Regions from separate parts of the Pseudomonas sp. NFX224 genome, predicted to be linked through region 2. Evidence: predicted binding sites of a transcription regulator. Region 2 holds the regulator's gene; the other holds the start of a gene.
What was found. Region 2 encodes sigma-54, which starts transcription at its own class of promoters, with help from an activator protein. Its sites were predicted from a motif close to ANTGGCATNNANNTTGCTNT; they were not measured.
Positions count from the first base shown of each region.

Region 1: the regulator sigma-54 is predicted to act here: its motif matches at 1,978-1,997, upstream of ACNYC6_RS04735 (circularly permuted type 2 ATP-grasp protein).

Region 1 is NZ_CP183416.1:1,090,333-1,097,648, forward strand. It holds gene ACNYC6_RS04730 (alpha-E domain-containing protein) at 1-523, opposite strand, end outside; gene ACNYC6_RS04735 (circularly permuted type 2 ATP-grasp protein) at 536-1,945, opposite strand; gene ACNYC6_RS04740 (ribonuclease E inhibitor RraB) at 2,375-2,719, opposite strand; gene ACNYC6_RS04745 (hypothetical protein) at 2,933-3,166, opposite strand; gene speE (polyamine aminopropyltransferase) at 3,326-4,201, opposite strand; gene ACNYC6_RS04755 (PLDc N-terminal domain-containing protein) at 4,368-4,559, opposite strand; gene ACNYC6_RS04760 (hypothetical protein) at 4,641-5,171, opposite strand; gene ACNYC6_RS04765 (ankyrin repeat domain-containing protein) at 5,248-5,766, opposite strand; gene ACNYC6_RS04770 (long-chain-acyl-CoA synthetase) at 5,864-7,316, opposite strand, start outside.
Region 2 is NZ_CP183416.1:2,025,496-2,034,169, reverse strand. It holds gene pmbA (metalloprotease PmbA) at 1-157, shown strand, start outside; gene ACNYC6_RS09235 (FagA protein) at 275-670, shown strand; gene ACNYC6_RS09230 (class II fumarate hydratase) at 837-2,219, shown strand; gene ACNYC6_RS09225 (hypothetical protein) at 2,246-2,686, shown strand; gene ACNYC6_RS09220 (superoxide dismutase) at 2,688-3,299, shown strand; gene ACNYC6_RS09215 (ZIP family metal transporter) at 3,329-4,222, shown strand; gene ACNYC6_RS09210 (HPr family phosphocarrier protein) at 4,267-4,542, opposite strand; gene rapZ (RNase adapter RapZ) at 4,558-5,415, opposite strand; gene ptsN (PTS IIA-like nitrogen regulatory protein PtsN) at 5,418-5,882, opposite strand; gene hpf (ribosome hibernation-promoting factor, HPF/YfiA family) at 5,895-6,203, opposite strand; gene ACNYC6_RS09190 (RNA polymerase factor sigma-54) at 6,278-7,771, opposite strand; gene lptB (LPS export ABC transporter ATP-binding protein) at 7,957-8,674, opposite strand, start outside.

The sequences.
Region 1 (7,316 bases), 940 kb from region 2:
TGTTGTCGGCCCTTTCGATGAACGTCCCCAGACGAATGAAGCGGAACGCGTCATTACGCATGATGGTGCCGTAGGAGGCGCCGCGGAACAGGTGGGAACGTTCCTTGATCCACTCGCAGAAACGGCTCATGCCGTAGCGACTGAGGCCCTGTTCTGCGATGCCGCGAATTTCCAGCCAGGTGGCGTTGATGTTTTCCCACATGTCGGCGGTGATTCGCCCACGCACCGCGTGGGCACTGGCCCGCGCCGCACCGAGGCAACTGTAGATGCTCGCCGGGTTGGCCGCGTCCAGGGCAAAGAAATGCAACAACCGTTCTGCATGCAGTTCGCCGTGGCGTTCGAGGTAATCGTCCAGGGTGCCGGTGATCAACAGCGGCATCGCCAGCTCGTGCAGGCCGTTACCGCGGCCATCCTGTGGCATCAGCGACAGCGAGTAGCTGATGTCGAGCATCCGTGCGAGGTTTTCCGCCCGCTCCAGGTAACGCGACATCCAATACAAATCCGAGGCAGTTCTACTTAGCATGACAGGCTTCCTTCAATCCTCGACCACCCAGGTGTCCTTGGTTCCGCCACCCTGGGAGGAGTTCACCACCAGGGAGCCTTCGCGCAGGGCAACACGGGTCAAACCGCCGGGCACGACCCGGGTTTCGCGGCCAGACAATACAAACGGACGCAGGTCGATATGGCGCGGCGCGATGCCGTTTTCGACAAAAGTCGGACAGGTCGACAGCGACAGCGTCGGTTGCGCGATGTAGGCATGCGGCTTGGCAATGATCCGCGCGCGGAACGCTTCGATTTCCGCTGCCGTCGCCGCTGGCCCCACCAGCATTCCGTAACCGCCGGAGCCCTGGGTTTCCTTGACCACCAGTTCCGGCAGATTGGCCAGCACGTGGGAAAGTTCAGAAGGATTGCGACACTGCCACGTAGGAACGTTCTTGAGGATCGGCTCTTCATCCAGATAGAAACGGATCATGTCGGTGACAAACGGATACACCGATTTGTCGTCCGCCACGCCGGTGCCGATGGCATTGGCCAGCACCACGTTGCCGGAACGATAAGACGACAGCAGTCCCGGCACACCCAGCATTGAATCCGGGTTGAACGCCAACGGGTCGAGGAACGCATCATCGAGGCGGCGGTAGATCACATCGACCGCTTTCGGCCCGTCGGTGGTGCGCATGAAGACCTTGTCGTCACGCACGAACAAGTCCGCGCCTTCGACCAGCTCCACACCCATTTCCCGCGCCAAGAATGCATGTTCAAAGAACGCACTGTTGAAGCGTCCCGGCGTCAGCACCACCACGCTGGGGTTATCGATGGGGCTGGAGCTTTTCAGCGTATCGAGCAACAGGTTCGGATAATGGTCGATGGGGGCGATGCGCTGCGCCGCGAACAACTCGGGGAACAAGCGCATCATCATCTTGCGGTCTTCGAGCATGTAGCTGACGCCGCTCGGTGTGCGCAGGTTGTCTTCGAGCACGTAGTACGTGCCGTCGCCATCGCGCACCAGATCGACGCCGGAAATGTGCGAATAGATATCGCGGTGCAGATCCAGGCCTTGCATCGCCAACTGGTACTGCTCGTTGGCCAGCACCTGCTCGGCCGGAATGATGCCGGCCTTGATGATGCGTTGCTCGTGGTAGAGGTCGGCGAGGAACATGTTCAACGCCTTGACCCGCTGGATGCAGCCGCGTTCGACGACTCGCCATTCGCTGGCGGGAATGCTGCGGGGAATGGTATCGAAGGGAATCAGGCGCTCTGTCCCCTGCTCATCACCGTAGAGCGTGAAAGTAATCCCGGCGCGATGAAATAACAGATCGGCCTCGCGTCGCCGTTGTGCCAAAAGCTCGTCAGGCGTTTCGGCCAGCCAACGGGCAAACTCCCGATAATGCGGGCGGACCTGGCCGCCGGCATCGTACATCTCATCAAAATAGGTGCGGATCATGCCGTACTCCTTGTCACCCGGACATACAGACCTTCGCAAGGCCCGTGCCATCGGCATAAACGCTTTGATTTCAATCAGTTGGATAATCAATACACACGCACCGCACCAATCCTGTGCGGTAAATGCCCCAACCTGATTGCCCCCGCTTCATTGCAAGGCGTAGTGGTCGCCTATCACCAGCATAGCCAGAGTTGATTTCACTGCCCGGTTAACACGGGGGATAATCCGCTCATTCGCTGAAAAACTGACCGAACTTCCCTTTTAACCGCTCGTTTTGGGCGGTTTTTTTTGCCTTCGAGAAATATCGGGAAATAAAAGCAACGGCAGAAGTTCGCAGCCTGCGGCAACTCCTACTGGTCTTTGAGCCCACAAACGAAAACGGCCAACCCGAAGGTCAGCCGTTATTGACGATTGTTACTGTTCATAAGGTTATGCGAGTCGCCCTCGTACCTCCTGTTTGACACCCCAGCCTTCAATAATGCCGCCCAATGGCTCGACCACCGCTTCGAAACCCTGTTCGAAATCGCCGATGTCATCGTAAGTGGCGTACATCACCTTGCTCAGTTCCAGCGCCCAGGCGCCGTCGTCGCGCACGCTGATTTGCGCATTCAGGGATTCTCCATGATGGAATTGACGTGCCGCCCTGCGTGCCCGCTCCTCGTCCGGGAAAATGGCGTAGAACTCGATGGGATGGAATCGTGAAAAGTCGAAACCGCCTTCTTTCATGCGGCGCAGCACGCTGCTGCTGATGTCTTCTTGATAGGCTGTGCTCATGAAACGTCCTCCTCAAACTGATGGATAGACTTTCCGTACTCCCTGCGCGCGCAACCCGAGGTTGCGGGCGTTCGGCAACCGATGTGCCGACGGGAAACAAGCATGTAGCTGACAAGACCAGACCTTAGCGATCCATTCGCTGATCTCGATTGCAGAGTAGCCCCAAGATAGAGCCGTTGCCAAGGCCCGGTTGTGTATGTGACAGGAGGAGTGTCAGATCGGAGTGATACTGCGGATTTCAATGCTGTTCTGGGTTTTCAGGCTTTTGACGCCTGCGTCGGCAGTTCGCCCTTCCAGATCGTTCAGATCCAGTTCAGCGGCGACGGGAAGGAGTCGTTGCTTGATGAGTCTGGCAGCCCGCTCGTGACTTGGGCACTCTTCGCACTCGAAGACTTCGTCGATTATTTCACCATGATCATCCACGAAAGTGACTTTCCACTTTTGCATCGGTGCCTCCTCGATAAAACCCATGGATGGGCTTACACCTATCTCGACCCTGGACGCAGGTTAAATGTTCCAGTGGATCAAAATAGCAGGCATGAAAAAAAAGGCCGCCGCCAGCGTGCTTTCACACAACCGGCGACGGCCTTTTCTGACAAACGGAAATCAGTCGTTGCTTGGCTTGCCCACAGCTTGCAGCACGTACTGCGGCAACGCGAAGGCGCCGATGTGGATTTCCGGGTTGTAGTAGCGAGTAACGATGCCACTGCCGGCGAAGCGCTGTTGCAGGGTTTCGCGGGACAGCTTGCGATAAGCGGTATGGGTCGCGCCCCAGGCGAAGGTCATCGAGCCACCGATGTAGGTCGGCACAGCGGCCTGATAGAAATGCCAGTCCGGGAACAGGCTGCGCAGGCGACCGGCGGTGGTCTTCACTTCTTCGATTTGCATGAACGGTGTGCCGTTCTGGGTCACCAGAATGCCGCCTTCATTCAGGCAGCGGCGGCAGGCCTGGTAGAAGTTTTCCGAAAACAGCACTTCGCCCGGACCGATCGGGTCAGTGGAGTCGGAAATGATCACGTCGAATTTTTCCGTGGTGGTGGCGACAAAACGCATGCCGTCGTCGATCACCAGGTTCAGGCGTGGATCATCGAACGCACCTTTGGAGTGGTTCGGCAGAAATTCCTTGCACATGTCGACCACCGTACCGTCGATCTCGACCATGGTGATGTGCTCGACGCTGCGGTGCTTGGCCACTTCACGCAGCATGCCGCCATCGCCACCGCCGATGATCAGCACGCGCTTTGCGGTGCCGTGGGCCAGGATCGGCACGTGGGTGAGCATTTCGTGGTAGATGAACTCATCGGCTTCGGTGGTCTGGATCACACCGTCCAGCGCCATGACCCGGCCCATGCGCGGGTTTTCGAAAATCACCAGGTGCTGGTGTTCGGTGCGCACTTCGTGCAGCAGCTTTTCCATGCGAAAACGCTGGCCGTAGCCTTCGTAGAGCGTTTCCAGGTAGTCGCTGACAGGGATCTTGCTCATGGGAAGTGCTCCGATGAATGCGGTGGCAACGGACGGTTATCCGCCCATGAAGGCCAATCGATCAGCTCGATTGCCCGGGAAAGGCGCGCATTCTACGTCGCGGAACATGACAGGTCGAATGTGGGAGCAAGCTCCCACAGGGTCGGTGTTGTTTGTGGGAAGTAGGTCAGATCCGCACATTCCCACGCGGCCCGGCGATGGCCCAGATGATCAGGCCCAGAACCGGCAGCAGCAGGATCAACAGCACCCAGAGGATTTTCATCCCGGTTTCGGCGCCACTTTTCAGCACATTGATGATTGCCCAGATGTCCAGGGCAAGAATGATCAGGCCTACAAGGCTGTTGAACGTGGAACCCATGGTGACGCTCCCGAAGAGTGGTATGCACCCTTAGGATAGTCGGCCATGGCAAGGGTTCCTTTTTATTGACAGCTTTAGGTCTTAGACGTGGATTGCCACTTTCAAGGCTTCCAGGGCAGGCGCCGCCGCAATGCCGACTTCGGCACACAGCTCAAGCACACGCGGCACGTCGTTGCCGAAGACCAGCACCATTTGCAGTTCGTCATCCAGCAATTGGCTGAAGTTCATCAACGTGTAACCGCCGTTTTCCTTGTTCAGGCTGCTCAATTGCACCTGAATGCGATTAAGTGCCGTCAGGGCCTCGGTCTTGGCCAGTTGCTTGGGCTTGAGGTTGAACTCCACGCTTGGGCCGAACGAGTCGACGATCTGCGTAAACAGGTCCATGTAGGTGTCGGCCTGGAACAGCACGGTTTCCGGCAGGCTGCCGACGACCACCCACTCACCCAGCGGGATCGGGAAAGTGTCGTCGTAGTTGATGTCCGGGTTGGCTGTCAGAAAAGCCTCAGGATCCGCGTAAGCCTGGGCCGCTTCATCAGCGACTTTCCGGATTTCGTCATCGCCCATGCACCCGGAGCTGATTTTGCTGATGAGTTCGACGAGTGCGGCTTTCATGGGGCGGATCCTGTAGCGAGGAAAATTTTAGGGCGCGAAGGATAACGCAGGTTACCCCTCAAATACGAAAAACCAATCAGCCCAACAGTTTTTCCAGCTGCGCGATGGTATCGGCAGCACCCAAGGTCTTGGCGGCATCCAGTGCGGTAATGCCATTGGCGTCCTTGGCTTTCGGGTCGGCGCCTTTGCTGATCAGGTAGTCGACGACGTCGACGCGGTTGAACATCGCCGCCATCATCAGCGCCGTGCGGCCATCGAAGGACGAACCTTCCACCTGTGCACCACCTTCAACCAACGCCTTGATCACCGTCAGGTCACCCTTGAACGCAGCGCCGGCAATCGGGCTCTGGCCGTTGTCGTTGCGGATTTCCGGATCGGCTTTGTGTTCAAGCAGGACTCTCACGGTGTCCACATGGCCGTGGTAAGCGGCCAGCATCAGTAAGGTGTCGCCCTTGTGATTGCGCAGGTTCGGCGGCAAGCCTTTGCTCAGCAGCGCAGCCATCATGGCCGCATCACCCTCGCGTGCCTTGTTGAAAACCTGTTCGGCAAATTCGGCAGCTTCTTCGGGGGTCATCTGGCGGCTTTTGTCGGACATTGGGCACTCCATTTTCTGTCGTTCGTAAAAGCCGACAGTTTCCCGAGCGGCTCAGGCACTGTCACTTGTTTTTTCTGATGCGCGGCCATAGCGATATTCAATAACGATGTTTGCCACCCTGAATGTCCGCCAGCACCTGCTCGGTGACCTGCACATAAGTGTCAGTGCCCGGCAGCCAGGCGTAAATCGGGTCGTCACCGGTCCTGCCCGGGTCGAAGGCTTCGTCCTTGAGCCGGGTCTTCTGGTATTTGAATGTCCCGGTGGTTTCCATTTTTACTTTCACCCGCAGGAAAAGCGGCACCGCATACGCCGGCATCTGTTGTCGCACGAACGCCAGCAGTTCGCTGAAGTCCAGGGTCGCCAGGGATTCGGCGGGCGTGATGGCCGCCATCCCGGCCCGGCCGTTGGTATTGCGGACCTCCACGCCATAGGCCACGGCTTCGGAAATATGCGGATGTTTCAGGAGGATGTTCTCGACTTCAGTGGTCGAGACGTTTTCACCCTTCCAGCGATAGGTGTCGCCCAGTCGGTCGACAAACTGTGCGTGACCAAAACCGATGTTGCGCAGCAAGTCACCGGTATTGAAGTAACGGTCGCCCTTCTCGAACACATCATGCAGGACGACTTTTGCGGTTTTCTGCGGGTCGGTGTAACCGTCCAGCGGCGCCTTGTCGTCGATTTTCGCCAGCAACAACCCCTGCTCGCCCTTGCCGACCTTGCGCATGAAGCCATTGGTTTGGCGGGTCGGCGCGCCACTGTCGTGGTCGTACGCCGCCAGCTCCCAGGACATCAGGGAAAAACCGACAGTGTTGTCGAAATTCAAAATGTTGGTGAAGCCGATGTTGCCGTCACTGGCGGCATACAGTTCGCAGATGTGGTTGACGCCAAAACGCGTCTTGAACTCGCGCCACGCGCCGGGACGCAGGCCGTTGCCGATCATCTTGGTCACGCCGTGCTGGTTGTCGTCGGCGCTGGGCGGTTGATCGACCAGGTAACGGCACAACTCGCCGACGTAGCCGAGGGTGGTCGCGCGGTATTTGCGCACGTCACTCCAGAACTGGCTGGCGCTGAACTTGCGGCGGATGGCGAACCCCGAGGCCCCGCTGATGGCCGAACCCCAGCACACACAAAGGCCGGTGGCGTGGTACAGCGGCAGGGTGCAATAGACGACGTCCTCGGGGCGCATGTCCAGCGCGATCATCCCGAAGCTGGCAGAGCTGCGCATCCAGCGCCCGTGCTTGAACACGCCCGCCTTGGGCAACCCGGTGGTGCCCGAGGTGTAGATAAAGAAACAAGGGTCGTCGAAGAAAACCTGCCGGCTGCTGGCGGGGTTGTCGCTGTCGGCGTCGAGACTGGCCGTCATCAGGTTGATGAACCCGGCCGGGGCGATGCCCGGATGGTTCCAGGTGTCTTGATCGGCGATAAACCAGGTCCGCGCCGCCTCGATCGCTACGCGCTCACGCACCGCCAGAAATGCCGGAACCAGCTCTTCGCCGACGACAATGGCGGCCGGCGCCACCAGGTTCAGGCTATGAGCCAGGGTGTCGCGG
Region 2 (8,674 bases):
CGGTGAAATCCAGTTCGCGGTCCAGGAAGTGACCATTGCGGGCAACATGCGTGACATGTTCAAGCAGATCGTTGCTGTGGGTAATGACCTGGAACTGCGCAGCAACATTCGCACCGGTTCCGTGTTGATCGAGCGGATGACGGTAGCGGGTAGCTAAGCCCCAACCGCCGTACAAAAAGGCGCGCCACCCATCGGGTGGCGCGTTTTTTTTGGCCTTGTTTTAGTTCACATTATCATTTAATAATAAATCTCATTATCGATTGAGCCCCGGATCATGAGTTCTGCCTTGCACGAGCAGCCTTACCTCGAAAGCTGGCGCTGGATGAGTCGCCAGATCCGTTGCGCGATGAATCCTGACGAACCGCGCCTGATCGACCACTACCTGGCTGAAGGCCGGTATCTGGCCTGTTGCACGGCAACCTCACCCTGGACCGTCGCCGAAACTTCCTTCCGCTTGTTGCTCGACACCGCCGCCGATGTCGCGCTGCCCTGGCACTGGCGCACTTACTGCCTGGACCAGGCGTGGCGCCCGCTGCGCGAACTCGAACGCCTCTCTTTGTGCAAATGCCGCCTCAAGCGCTGGCAGAGCTACACCTGGCAACTGGCGACCTGCGAGTTGCAACCCTCGATTCCTCTCATTGAACTGGTGCAAGGATTTACAGATGAATAGGGTCCGTCTTCAGTTATTTCCTGCACCACAGCAGGCCGGGCCCTTCGGGTTGCGTCTGAAAACGGGCCAGACTGCGTTGCAGTCCTTGGCAAGGGAAAAACCATTACCAGCGGACTGCGCCTTGCCTGGCCCGCTTTCATACGCAACGCGACATAGGAAATAACTGATGACAGACCCTAGGACACGTATTGAGCGCGACAGCATGGGCGAGCTTCAGGTCCCGGAAGACGCCCTCTACGGCGCACAGACCCAACGTGCGGTGGATAACTTTCCCATCAGCGGCCAACCGATGCCCGTGCAGTTCATCCGCGCGCTGATCCTGGCCAAGGCAGCCGCCGCCCGCGCCAACATCGAACTCAAGCAGATCAGCGAAGCCCAGGGCAAAGCCATCGTCGACGCGGCGCAAGGTCTGCTCGAAGGCGATTTCATGCAACACTTCCCGGTGGATATCTTCCAGACCGGTTCCGGCACCAGTTCCAATATGAACGCCAACGAAGTGATTGCCACCCTGGCCAGCCGTCTGCTTGGCGAACCGGTGAACCCGAACGATCACGTCAACTGCGGCCAAAGCAGCAACGACATCATTCCGACCACCATCCACGTCAGCGCGGCGCTGGCCTTGCACGAACAGTTGCTGCCGGCCCTGACCGGTCTGGTGCAGGTGATCGAGCGCAAGGCTGAGGAAGTCCATCACCACGTCAAAACCGGCCGCACTCACTTGATGGACGCCATGCCGGTGCGCATGAGCCAGGTCCTTAATGGCTGGGCGCAACAGCTCAGGGCCAACATCGTCCTTTTGCAGGGCTTGCAGCCAAGCCTGCAATCGTTGGCCCAAGGCGGCACGGCAGTGGGTACAGGCGTCAATGCGCATCCCGAATTCGCCGCGCGTTTTAGTCAGCAACTGAGCACGTTGACCCAGGTTCAGTTCACGCCGGGCGTGGATCTGTTTGCCCTGATTGGTTCCCAGGACACCGCTGTTGCCGTCTCCGGCCAGCTCAAGGCCACTGCCGTATCGCTGATGAAAATTGCCAACGACCTGCGCTGGATGAACTCCGGCCCTTTGGCCGGCCTGGGTGAAATCGAGCTGGAAGCCCTGCAGCCGGGTTCTTCGATCATGCCTGGCAAGGTCAATCCGGTGATCCCGGAAGCCACTGCCATGGTCGCCGCGCAGGTGATCGGCAACGACACGGTGATCACCATCGCCGGTCAGTCGGGCAACTTCGAATTGAACGTGATGCTGCCGATCATCGCCCAGAACCTGCTGAGCAGCATTGAGTTGCTGGCCAACTCCAGCCGTCTGCTGGGTGAAAAGGCGATCGCCAGCTTCAAGGTCAATGAAGACCGCATCAAGCAAGCGCTATCCCGCAACCCGATTCTGGTGACCGCACTCAACCCGATCATTGGCTACCAGAAAGCCGCCGGAATCGCCAAGAAGGCTTATCAGCAAGGCCGCCCGGTGATCGACGTTGCACTGGAACACACTGACCTGTCGCGCAGCCAGCTGGAAGAACTGCTCAACCCGGAAAAACTCACCGCAGGCGGCGTGTAAATACCCCGCCGCTTTGGAGGCTCACCATGGAGCACTGGAAACGCACGATCGAAAGGGCCAATCGCTTTTTCATGTTGGGTGAACTGGTTGATGCTCGCGAGGCTTACTTGCAGGCATTGGCCCTGGCCCAGGTGCTGTTCGAGCGCTGGGCGGATGCCGATGAAGCGGTGGCGGCTTGCGTGATTTCCCATCACAACCTGGCGGACCTGCATCTGCGTCTGAACCAGCCGGAGGAGAGCGCCGAGTACTTGTGCGCCATTCACCAACGGTTGTTGCAGACCATGCAGGACCCGCGACTGTCGCCAGCATTGCGCGAAGCAGCGCTGCGCCAGAGCAGCAAAACCTATGTCGAGCTGCTGAATTTCATCAGCGAGCACGGTGAATACCCACGCACGCATCGCTTGCTGCGCATCGATGCTGCCTCGCCGTCGCAACCCCCTGCGCCTCATCATCATGGAGTCCACTGAAATGGCTTTTACCTTGCCTGCCTTGCCGTATGCCTATGACGCCCTGGAGCCGCACATTGATGCGCAGACCATGGAAATCCACTACACCAAGCACCACCAGACCTATATCAACAACCTGAACGCTGCGGTCGAAGGCACTGAGTTCGCCGAATGGCCCGTGGAAAAACTGGTGGCCGCTGTGCAGCAGCTGCCGGAAAAACTTCGCGCGGCGGTGATCAATCAGGGCGGTGGTCACGCCAACCATTCGCTGTTCTGGGAAGTCATGGCGCCTCACGGTGGCGGCAAACCCGAAGGCGCGCTGGCCAAGGCCATCGACGAGCATCTGGGTGGTCTCGACAGTTTCAAAGAGGCTTTCACCAAAGCGGCGCTGACCCGATTCGGCAGTGGATGGGCCTGGTTGAGCGTGACGCCGCAGAAAACGCTGGTCGTGGAAAGCAGCGGTAACCAGGACAGCCCTTTGATGAACGGCAATACGCCGATCCTCGGTCTGGATGTCTGGGAGCACGCGTATTACCTGCAATATCAGAACCGCCGCCCGGAATACATCAGCGCGTTCTACAACGTGATCAACTGGCCTGAAGTCGCAGCGCGCTATCAGGCTGCGCTGGTTTAAGTCTTCTAAAAAACAATCCAAGGCTGACTATGGGCACTGAAACACTGGCGATCGGAAGTGGACGAATGTTTCGTTACGCATTTGGATCGCTGCTTCTGCTGGCGGGCATGAGCTTGCTGGTTGCGCACGGGCTGGAATGGCTGGATCTGGAACCGAAGTTGTCGCGGGCGTTGCAGGGTGGTGCGATCTGCGCCCTCGGCACCGCGCTTGGGGCGGTGCCGGTGCTGGTGATCCGGCGCATGCCCCAGGCACTCAGCGATTCCTTGCTGGGCTTCGGTGCCGGAGTGATGTTGGCCGCGACGGCATTTTCGCTGATCGTGCCGGGCATTGCGGCGGCAGAGAACCTTGGCATGACTCCGTGGGCGGCCAGCGGCCTGATCTGCTTTGGCATCATGCTCGGTGCATTCGGCTTGTTTCTGGTGGATCGCAAAGTGTCCGGCGCGTCGCCGGAAGTGCTCATTGGCACTGTGGAGCACCCGGTGATTCCGCCGCGCATCTGGCTGTTCGTGTTCGCGATCATCGCCCACAACATTCCCGAAGGCATGGCTGTGGGCGTCTCGGCCGGTGGCGGCATGCCGGATGCCGACAGTTTGGCGATGGGCATTGCCTTGCAGGATGTGCCGGAGGGATTGGTCATTGCCTTGGTGCTGGCCGGGGCTGGGATGTCGCGGTTCAAGGCGTTCCTGATCGGTGCTGCTTCAGGTTTGGTCGAACCGGTGTTCGCGTTGTTGTGCGCGTGGCTGGTCAGCCTGGCCGAACTGTTGTTGCCTTTGGGGCTGGCCTTGGCGGCCGGGGCCATGTTGCTGGTGGTCACCCACGAAGTCATTCCCGAATCGCGTCGCCACGGTCATGAGAAACTGGCCAGCCTTGGATTACTGATCGGGTTCTGCTTGATGATGGTGATGGATACCGCATTAGGCTAGTTCACGGACTGTTGTAGCAGCTGGCGAAGCCAGCTGCTACCGGGTTATTCGCCTTCGTCGAAGTAGTTGTTGATCAGGGCCACCAGTGCGTCCATCGCTTCCTGTTCCTGCTCGCCTTCCGTGCTCAGATGAATTCTGGTGCCCTTGCCGGCGGCGAGCATCATCATTGCCATGATGCTTTTGCCGTCGACTGTAGTCTCTGGCGTGCGTCCGACCCTGATCGTGCAGTCCTTGAACTGACCGGCAACTCCAACGAATTTTGCAGATGCCCGGGCGTGCAGGCCCAGTTTGTTGATGATTTCGATTTCCAGAGCAGGCATCGCGATGTGAATCCTTTAGCTGAGGTCGCGGTGGCGAACCTGGACGTTCTTCAGAGATTGCTGCAGGGTCTTGCCCAAGCGTTCGGTCAGGTAGACGGAGCGGTGATGCCCGCCGGTGCAACCGATGGCAATAGTGACGTAAGCGCGGTTACTGGCGGCAAAGCGAGGTAACCATTTGAGCAGGTACGCGGAAATGTCCTGGAACATCTCCTCGACATCCGGTTGTGCCGCCAGGTACTCGGCAACCGGCTGATCCAGCCCGGACTGCTCGCGCAATTCCGGCTTCCAGTAGGGGTTGGGCAGGCAACGCACGTCGAACACCAGATCGGCGTCGACCGGCATGCCACGCTTGAAACCGAAAGATTCCACCAGGAACGCCGTACCGGGTTCCGGCTGGTTCAGCAGCCGCAACTTGATGGTATCGCGCAACTGATACAGGTTCAGGTTGGTCGTGTTGACCTTGAGGTCCGCGAGGTCGGCAATGGGCCCGAGCAGGCTGGTCTCATCGTTGATCGCCTCGGCCAGCGAGCGATTGGCGCTGCTCAACGGATGACGACGACGGGTTTCCGAAAAGCGTTTGAGCAAGGTTTCCTCATCGGCATCCAGGTACAGGACATCGCACTGGATGTGCCGGCTGCGGACTTCTTCGAGCAGCTCTGGAAACCGCGATAGATGGCTGGGGAGGTTGCGCGCATCGATGGACACGGCTACCAGCGGCTGTGACAGTTCCGTGTGAATCAGCGCGCGCTCGGCCAGTTCCGGCAGCAACCCCGCAGGCAGGTTGTCGATGCAGTAGTAACCGTTGTCCTCAAGAACATCGAGGGCGGTACTTTTACCCGAGCCGGAACGACCGCTGACGATGATCAAGCGCATGATTAATGACCGTTTTGCTCGTCCAGGACAACCTGATACAAGGCTTCATTACTCGGGGCGCTGCGCAGTTTTTCGCGCACTTCCTTGCGGTCGAGCATGCTGGCGATCTGGCGTAACAACTCCAGGTGCGCATCGGTAGCGGCTTCCGGGACCAGTAAAACGAACAACAGGTCGACCGGTGCACCATCGATGGCGTCGAAATCAATAGGGGCGTCAAGGTGCATCAAGGCACTGATGGGCGAATTACAGCCCTTGAGACGGCAATGGGGGATGGCGATACCGTTGCCAAAACCGGTTGAACCGAGTTTTTCACGGGCGACCAGGCTCTCGAAGACATCCTGCATGGCCAGATCCGGCACTTCGCGATGGATGAGGTTGGCAATTTGCTCAAGGGCTTTCTTTTTACTGCCGCCCGGCACGTTCACCAGGGAACGGCCGGGGGTCAGGATGCTTTCAAGTCGGATCATGGGTTGGGAGTGTTAACGACCGGTAGCGCCCTGGAGGAGGCTCTGGGTCTTTTCCTTATGCTTTTTGAGTTGTTTATCCAGCTTGTCGGTCAGTGCGTCGATCGCCGCGTACATATCGGTATGTTCCGCGTTTGCGACCACTTCATTGCCGGGAATATGCAGCGTGGCTTCGATTTTCTGCTTCAGCTTTTCGACCGTCATCGTGACCTGCACGTTGGTGATCTTGTCGAAATGTCGCTCCAATCGTTCGAGTTTTTCGCCGATGTAGGTGCGAAGAGGTTCGGTCACTTCCAGTTGGTGTCCACTGATGTTGACTTGCATACAGCTTCTCCTTCGTTGCCAGTGCATAAAGCGGCAGACCAGATGATCTGCCACTGGAACGCTGTGGCGTGGCTCTACATCAACCGCTTGCGTTCGCTCGAAGGCGCGATCCCCAAGGATTCGCGGTACTTGGCGACGGTGCGGCGAGCCACCTGAATGCCTTGTGCCTCCAGTAAACCAGCGATCTTGCTGTCACTCAACGGCTTTTTCTGATTTTCAGCAGCAACCAGTTTTTTGATGATCGCGCGGATCGCCGTGGACGAGCATTCGCCGCCCTCGGAGGTGCTGACGTGGCTGGAAAAAAAGTATTTCAGCTCATATATGCCCCGAGGGGTATGCATGAATTTTTGCGTGGTCACCCGGGAAATTGTCGATTCGTGCATGCCAACCGCTTCGGCGATGTCATGCAGGACCAGCGGTTTCATCGCTTCATCGCCGTACTCCAGGAAGCCGCGCTGATGCTCGACGATCTGGGTGGCCACTTTCATCAGGGTTTCGTTGCGGCTTTGCAGGCTCTTGATGAACCAGCGGGCTTCCTGCAACTGGTTGCGCATGAAGGTGTTGTCGGCGCTGGTGTCGGCGCGGCGCACGAAGCCGGCGTACTGGGCGTTGACCCGCAACCGTGGCACCGACTCCTGGTTGAGCTCCACCAGCCAGCGCTCGTTGTCCTTGCGCACGATCACGTCGGGGACAACGTACTCGGCTTCGGTGGACTCGATTTGCGAGCCCGGGCGCGGATTGAGGCTCTGGACCAGTTCGATCACCTGGCGAAGCTCATCTTCCTTGAGCTTCATGCGGCGCATCAACTGGCTGTAGTCGCGACTGCCGAGCAGGTCGATGTAATCGGTGACCAAACGCTTGGCTTCGGCCAGCCAAGGAGTTTTGGCCGGCAGCTGGCGCAATTGCAGCAGCAGGCATTCGCCCAGGTTGCGGGCGCCGATGCCGGCGGGTTCGAATTGCTGGATGCGGTGCAGGACAGCTTCGATTTCGTCCAGTTCGATGTCCAGTTCCGGATCGAAGGCTTCGAGGATTTCCTCGAGCGTTTCGTCCAGATAGCCCTGATTGTTGATGCAGTCGATCAGGGTGACGGCGATCAGGCGATCGGTGTCGGACATCGGCGCCAGGTTCAATTGCCACAGCAGATGGCTTTGCAGGCTTTCACCGGCCGATGTGCGGGTGGTGAAATCCCACTCGTCGTCATCGTTGCTCGGCAGGCTGCTGGCGCTGGTCTGGTAGACGTCTTCCCAGGCGGTGTCGACCGGTAGTTCATTGGGAATACGCTCGTTCCAGTCGCCTTCCTCGAGGTTATCCACCGTCGGGGCGCTTTCCTGGTAGGAGGGTTCCTGAATTTCGGTATTGGGCTTTTGTTCGGCGTTGTCGGCCATGGGGTCGGAGTTGTCGAAGTCGTCGCCTTCTTCCTGGCGTTCGAGCATCGGATTGGACTCCAGGGCCTCCTGGATTTCCTGTTGCAGGTCCAGGGTCGACAATTGGAGCAGGCGGATGGCCTGTTGCAGCTGCGGTGTCATCGTCAGCTGCTGGCCCATTCTCAAGACTAGCGATGGTTTCATGGCAGGGGCTTAACACCTTATTTGCCGGCGCACATGCGCCATCCACTACAGGGCGCCGGAGCGCCAAACATAAGCAAATTATATGCCCGAAATCGCAGTGTTTGCCTAGAGCGCTGTAACAATAAAAAACTATTGATTTTTTATCGAGACAAGCGCTTGGTCGACTAGCCGGGACACCTCAGCGCTTACAGGCGGAACTCATGACCCAGGTAGACTTCCTTGACCAGGTCGTTGGCCAGGATGGTTTCAGCGTCACCTTCGGCGATCAGCTGACCATCGTTGACGATGTAGGCGGTTTCACAGATATCCAGCGTTTCACGGACGTTGTGGTCAGTGATCAGCACGCCAATGCCCTTGGCCTTGAGGTGATGGATGATCTGTTTGATGTCGCCCACCGAAATCGGGTCCACGCCGGCGAAAGGTTCGTCGAGCAGGATGAATTTCGGGTTGGTGGCTAGTGCCCGGGCGATTTCCACGCGGCGGCGTTCACCACCGGACAGGCTCATGCCGAGGTTGTCGCGGATGTGGCTGATGTGAAACTCCTGCAGCAGGCTTTCCAGCTCCTTGCGACGACCGTCCTTGTCGAGTTCCTTGCGGGTCTCGAGGATCGCCATGATGTTGTCGGCTACCGAGAGTTTGCGGAAGATCGACGCTTCTTGCGGTAAATAGCCGATACCTGCCTTCGCACGACCGTGCATGGGCTGGTGACTGACGTCCAGATCGTCGATCAGCACGCGGCCCTGATCAGCCTGGACCAGGCCGACGATCATGTAGAAGCAGGTTGTCTTGCCGGCGCCGTTGGGGCCAAGCAGGCCGACGATCTGACCGCTGTCGATCGACAGGCTGACGTCGCGCACGACCTGGCGGCTCTTGTAGCTCTTGGCCAGATGCTGAGCTTTCAGA